Tsuneonella mangrovi: one gene and its partner. Each later gene encodes a partner of the first gene's protein in a complex. Links are inferred from orthologs where the notes say so. Each region holds a gene or a part of one and is shown in the gene's direction. Other genes may lie near its edges.

Region 1 (3,182 bases):
GTAGCTCTTGGCGATCGAAATCACTTCGAGCCCGCCCTGCGAAATTGGAGGTTCAGCCCCGGCGGGCATCGCGGTGTCGCTTTCCATCAGGTCCATCGTGACAGTCATGTAGCAGCGCGAAGCCGCCTGAAAAGACCGTTTTCGCCAGATTGGCAAGATTCGTGCATGGTATTCGACGAAGCGCCGTTTGCAACGGATGGTTAGCGCTCTTGCCGCGAGGCGCTCGATCTGGAATACTCTCCGGTGGAGAGAGACAGGGGAGAGTGCCGGGTATGCGTAAGGCAATCGATCGCGCCGCGCCGCAAGAGCATGAAGCACATCATGGAGCCGCGCTCGACTGGCGCAAGAGCATGAGCAACAACGTTGCCTACGCCTTGCTGGTTTACACCGGACTGCAGATTTTCGTGACGGTCCACGCATTGAAGAGCGGCTCTGCGTCGATGCTGCCTTATATCGCGCTGGTCGTGCTGGTTGCTGCAATCATTCCCGCTTGCCGCGCGTTCGAGGGCCGCTGGATGGAGATCTCCGACGCGGATGCCGCCGACCCGGCCTATAGTCCGGCGTTTCGCCGCGACCAGATGTTCCTGTGGGCGCTGGCGATCGGCCTGCCGTTCCTCCTTACGGGAATGTTCAAGGCGCTTTCCGCGCTCAACTGACGAGTTGCTTTCAAAACACCGGCTTGCCCGCCGCACGCACTCCGCCTAGCCGGGAGCGATGAATATCGCTCCACCTTCCACCAATTCCGCCCTCGACATTGCCGCAGCGCTCGTCGAGGCCGCGCATCGCCACGGCGCCGACCACGCGGACGCGTTGCACACCGTTTCGCGGTCGCAATCGATCTCGATGCGGCTCGGCAATCTCGAGGATGTCGATCGGTCCGAAAGCGCCGAGGCGGGACTCAGGGTGTTTGTCGGCCAGCGGACCGCGAGCGTATCGGGCAGCGACCTTTCGCCGGCAGCGATCGACGAGCTGGCCGAGAGGGCGGTCGCGATGGCCCGGATCGCACCCGAGGACAAATACGCCGGGCTGGCCCCGGCAGATCGCCTCCTGAAGGGTGAGGCTGCCGATTTCGAGCTTGTCGATCCATCGTCGATCTCTCCCAAGGAACTGCGCGAGATGGCCCTCGCTGCCGAAGATGCCGCGCGTGCGGTTGCGGGAGTGACCAATTCCGAAGGCGGGGGAGCGAGCGCAAGCGAAGCGCAAGTCACGCTGGCGACCAGTAACGGCTTTGCCGCCAGCTATCGCGGGACCAGCTTCGGAATTTCGGCGAGCGTGATTGCCGGGTCGGGTGAAGCGATGCAGCGCGATTACGCCTATCGCGCGATGCGCCACCGCGAAGACCTGCTTGCGCCGGAAGAGATCGGTCGGCTGGCGGGCGAGCGCGCGGTCGCGCGCCTCGATCCGGCGGCAATCGCCAGCGGACCCATGCCGGTGGTGTTCGCTCCGCGGGTCGGCGGTTCGCTCGTCGGCCACCTGGTGGGTGCGATGTCGGGTGCGGCAGTCGCGCGCCAGCACTCGTTCCTGATCGGGCACGAAAAGGAAATGCTGTTCCCGAGCGATATCCGCATCGTCGAGGATCCGCACAAGCTGCGCGGCCAACGCTCGCGGCCGTTCGACGGCGAAGGGGTGCCGACCGCGCGCAAGGCCTTGGTCGAAAACGGGCAGGTCACCGGCTGGCTGACCAACGTCGCATCGGCTGCGCAGCTCGGGCTCGACCTCACCGGCAACGCAACCCGCGGTATCGGTGGATCGCCCGGGGTCGGATCGAGCAATCTCGACCTGCTCGCGAGCGAGACCGATGTCGCCGACCTCATTTCCGACATTCGCGACGGGGTGCTGATCGATTACCTCATCGGCCAGGGAGTCAATCCGGTGACGGGCGATTACAGTCGCGGCGCGGCGGGCAGGCGGATAGTCAATGGCGAGATCACCGGGCCGATCGCCGGATTCACGATCGCCGGGAACCTGCTCGAGATGTTTTCCCGGATGCGCGTTGCGAACGACCTGGAGACCTGGCGCGCGATCAACGTGCCCACTATCCGGATCGATGGGATGACCGTGGCGGGAGGCTGAACGCTCAGGCCTTCGTCTGATAGCGTTCGATCGCTTCGCTCACGATCCGCCGCGCATCCGCTGCATCGCCCCAATTGCCGATGCGGACCCACTTCTCGGCTTCGAGATCCTTGTAGTGGGTGAAGAAGTGCTCGATCTGCTGGAAGATGATCGACGGCAGGTCCTTCGTTTCCGCAACGTCCGAATAATACGGGAAGGTTGTGTCGATCGGCACGCAGATCAGCTTTTCGTCGCCGCCGTGCTCGTCTTCGAGGTTGAGCACCCCGATCGGGCGGGCACGCACGACACAGCCCGGGATGAACGGGCTGCGCGCAATCACCAGCGCGTCGAGCGGGTCGCGGTCGGGCGAAAGCGTGTGCGGCACGAAGCCGTAGTTTGCCGGGTAGCGCATCGGGGTGTGAAGGATCCGGTCGACGAACAGCGCACCGCTATCCTTGTCGAACTCGTATTTGACCGGTTCGCCGCCGGTGGGGACCTCGATGATGACATTGAGGCTTTCGGGCGGATTATCGCCCACGGGAATCTTGTCGATCTGCATCTGCTTTCCACTCGGTGCCAGCCCGCTCCCAGCCATGCGCCTGGGATTCGAGGCAGCCTCTAATGCGGCCATTGCTGCACTGCAACAATGATTCGGAGGGATTGGACCGAAGATCCGGAGCTTCGGCCCAATCCTTGCCGGAGAGTGGTCAGTCGCGCGGGGCGAGCAGCTTGTCGAGGCCCTGTTCGCCCGGTCCGACCGGCTCGAGTACCGGATAGCGCAGCCCACCGTGGTAATCGATCGGGATCGTCGAGAACGTCTCGCCGCGTCTCACGAGCAGCTCGATCGGATCCTTCGAGTTCACCGCCGCGGTGATCGCGTCCTTCATCACCTCATCGCTGTAGTCGCGGCCGTTGACCGCAACGACTGTCGCTCCATCGACGATGCCCGCCTTGAACGCCGGGCCTTCCCACAGCGACGAATTCACATTGCCGTCCTTGCCCAGCGACATGCCCAGCGAATAGGTCAGGTCGAGCGACTTGCGCGCGGCCATCAGCCCCTTCTGGTAGGCGTCGGGCTTGTCGTGGAACACCAGCTTGTAGCCGGCCATTTCGATACCGTTGAGCGGGGC
Region 2 (3,268 bases), 500 kb from region 1 along the record:
CGGCGAGTGGACCATCGCCTTGGCGACCAGCAGGCGGCGCTTCATCCCGCCCGACAGCGTGCGGGCATAGGCATTGCGCTTGTCCGACAAGCGGACCGCCGCGAGCAGTTCCTCGCTGCGCCGGTCGCGCTTGGGAATGCCGTAGAACCCGGCCTGGTTCTCCAGCACCTCGAACGGGGTGAAGAACGGGTCGAACACGATTTCCTGCGGCACGATGCCGATCGCCCGCTTGGCGTTGCGCGCATCGCGGTCGATGTCGAAGCCCCAGATCTCCGCGCTGCCGCTGGTCTTCATCACCAGTCCGGCGAGGATGTTGATGAGGGTCGACTTGCCCGCGCCGTTGGGGCCGAGCAGGCCGAAGATCTGCCCTTGCGGCACATCGAAGCTCACGCCCTTGAGCGCCAGCTTGCCTTCTTCGCCCTTCTCCCCGGCGTAGCGTTTGACCATGTTGTCGATGCGGATCGCGGGCGGGGTGCTCATGCCATGTGCCCTAGTGTGCATTCGCCCTGCGCGTAAAGAGGGCATGGAGCGGATCGGCGATTGCATGGCCGCTTGCACTCGATTATCGGACCCTTCCCATGAGCATTCCGCCCCCCGAAGTCACCCTGACCGACGAACACCGCGTCGCTTGCGACGGCGCCGGAGCGATCCGCCCGGGGCCGGGCTACACGCCTTCCGCGCTCGGCCACCCGCGCGTGTGGCTGGAGATCGACGAGCATGGCTATGTCGATTGCGGATATTGCGACCGCCGCTTCGTGCTGCGCGGCGGCCCGGCTGACGGGGTCGACCAGGCGAGCCTGCCGGACATTTCCGAGGGCGGCGATCCGGGGCATCGGTAATCGGCGCTTCCACCGCGCGGCGTGACTCCCTATCTGTCATCGCATGACGGATACGCTCGACCCGCAAACCCTGCTCTACAGCGACAAGCTCACCCCCGACGAAGCCCGCGCGCTCGCGGCGGAAACGCTCAAGGCGTGCGACGATGGCGAGCTCTACTTGCAGTTCACTGCGTCCGAAGCCTTCGTGTTCGACGACGGGCGGCTGAAAACGGCCGACTATTCGCGCGATTCGGGGTTCGGGCTGCGCGGGGTATCGGGCGAAATGACCGGGTTCGCCCATGCCAACGAGATCAGCGCCGCTGCAATCCGGCGGGCGGGCGAGACGCTGAGCCTGCTCGATCCGGCGAGGGGCAAGCGCGCCGCGCCGCCCCAGCGCAGCAACCGCCACCTCTACACCGATGCAAGCCCGCTTGAGGCGATCCCGTTCGAGGAGAAGGTCCGCCTGCTCGAGAAGATCGACGCGGTTGCGCGGGCCAAGGATCCGCGCGTCCGGCAAGTCACTGCAAGCCTTTCAGCCAGCTGGAGCGCGGTCGAGATCGTGCGCCCTGACGGGTTCGTGGCGCGCGACCTGCGCCCGCTGGTGCGGCTCAACGTCGGCGTCGTCGCCGAAGCGAACGGGCGGCGCGAAAGCGGCCACTTCGGGATGGGCGGGCGCTATCTCTACGGTCCGCTGTTCGAAGAGGCGCAGTGGAGCCGCGCGATCGACGAAGCGGTGGCGCAGGCACTGGTCAATCTCGAGAGCGTACCCGCCCCGGCGGGCGTGATGACCGTACTGCTCGGCCCCGGCTGGCCCGGGGTGCTGCTGCACGAAGCGGTCGGCCACGGGCTCGAAGGCGATTTCAACCGCAAGGGCACCAGCACGTTTTCGGGCCGGATCGGCGAGCGCGTTGCGGCGCCTGGCGTAACCGTGGTCGATGATGGCGCGATGACGGACCGGCGCGGCTCGCTCACCATCGACGACGAAGGCACTCCGACGCAGGAGACCGTGCTGATCGAGGACGGCATCCTCAAGGGCTACATGCAGGACCGGCTCAACGCCCGGCTGATGGGGGTCGAACCGACCGGCAACGGCCGCCGCGAAAGCTACCAGCATGCGCCGATGCCGCGGATGACCAACACCTTCATGCGTGCCGGTAACGACGATCCGGGCGAACTGCTCGGACGGGTCAAGAACGGGATCTTCGCCAAGGCGTTTGGCGGCGGGCAGGTCGATATCGTCTCGGGCAAGTTCACGTTCAGCTGCACCGAGGCGTACCTGGTCGAGAACGGCAAGCTCGGCGCGCCGATCAAGGGCGCGACGCTGATCGGCGACGGGCCGAGCGTGCTGACCCGCGTGACCGGGATCGGCAACGACCTCGCGCTCGACGAAGGCGTCGGGGTGTGCGGCAAGGCGGGGCAGTCGATCCCCGCCGGGGTCGGGCAGCCCACGCTGCTGGTCGACGGGCTGACCGTCGGGGGAACCGCTTAGGGTCAGTGCGGGTTAATCCGATGTGTGATAGGCACACACGAGAAGGGGTGAAACCAAGGAGACTTGCGATGAACAGGATTGGTCTCGCCATTGCTGCCCTTGCCGGTATGTCGCTTTTGGCCGGGCCGGCCGTGGCGAAGGACAAGGTCACCGGCCAGCAGAAGCTGGAAAAGCTGCTCGAAGGGCGCACCGCCGGCAAGCCGAAGGATTGCATCAGCCGGTTCGACCAGAACGACATGCAGATGATTGACGATACCGCGTTGGTCTATGGTCGCGGGAAGACGATCTGGGTCAACGTTCCGGCGAATCCCGAAAACCTCGACAGCAGCGATATCATGGTGACCCACCCATGGGGCTCGCAGCTGTGCCGGCTCGACCGCGTCAACATGATCGATCAGACCGGCCATTTCTATGCCGGGCCGGTCTTCCTCGGGAAGTTCGTGCCCTACACACGCGACTGACCGATAGATGGCGCTGGCGCCTCGTGGCTGGGATGCCGCACTGCTGCACTTCTGGTTCCACGAGTTGACCCCGCGTGACTGGTGGGGCGGTTCGCCCGCGCTCGATGCGCGGATCGCGCACCGGTTCGGCGAAACGCTGGCGATGCTTGCGGGGCGTCCGGCGAGCGAGTTCCTCGGCAATCGGCTGACCGCGCGCGCTGCGATCCTGCTGTTCGACCAGGTCCCGCGCAATATCCATCGCGGGACCCCCCGCGCATTCGCGACCGACCCGCTCGCACGCGCCATCGCCAGTGCGGCGATTGCGCGCGGATTTGGCCAGGGTCTCATGCAGCACGAACGCGCGTTCCTCGCCATGCCGCTGATGCACAGCGAAGCGATCGCCGACCAGCGCGCGAGCCTCGCTTGGTTCCGCACGATCCCGGGCAACTTCGGTTTCGCCCGCGCGCATTACCGGATGGTCGCGCGGTTCGGGCGTTTTCCCCACCGCAACGCGATCCTCT

What was found.
Region 2: the proteins of CJO11_RS07350 (region 1) and tldD are in contact, whole or in part, in a solved structure (PDB 5NJ9), measured with the Escherichia coli proteins. The link is inferred for Tsuneonella mangrovi from one-to-one orthologs.

What each region holds. Positions count from the first base shown.
Region 1 is NZ_CP022889.1:1,513,292-1,516,473, reverse strand. The notes cover bases 29-2,893. They hold CJO11_RS07350 (TldD/PmbA family protein), read left to right. Parts: upstream 29-714; coding sequence 715-2,073; downstream 2,074-2,893. Other genes in these bases: CJO11_RS07340 (M61 family metallopeptidase), read right to left, coding at 2,760-2,893; ppa (inorganic diphosphatase), read right to left, coding at 2,078-2,611; CJO11_RS07355 (hypothetical protein), read left to right, coding at 273-656; lptB (LPS export ABC transporter ATP-binding protein), read right to left, coding at 29-108. In the rest of the region: more of lptB, read right to left, coding at 1-28; more of CJO11_RS07340, read right to left, coding at 2,894-3,182.
Region 2 is NZ_CP022889.1:2,017,008-2,020,275, forward strand. Bases 144-3,094 are described here. They hold tldD (metalloprotease TldD), read left to right. Parts: upstream 144-882; coding sequence 883-2,307; downstream 2,308-3,094. Other genes in these bases: CJO11_RS09840 (ABC transporter ATP-binding protein), read right to left, coding at 144-480; CJO11_RS09845 (zinc-finger domain-containing protein), read left to right, coding at 579-839; CJO11_RS09855 (hypothetical protein), read left to right, coding at 2,376-2,768; CJO11_RS09860 (DUF924 family protein), read left to right, coding at 2,776-3,094. Outside these bases: more of CJO11_RS09840, read right to left, coding at 1-143; more of CJO11_RS09860, read left to right, coding at 3,095-3,268. UniProt on the Escherichia coli protein: Metalloprotease involved in CcdA degradation. Suppresses the inhibitory activity of the carbon storage regulator (CsrA).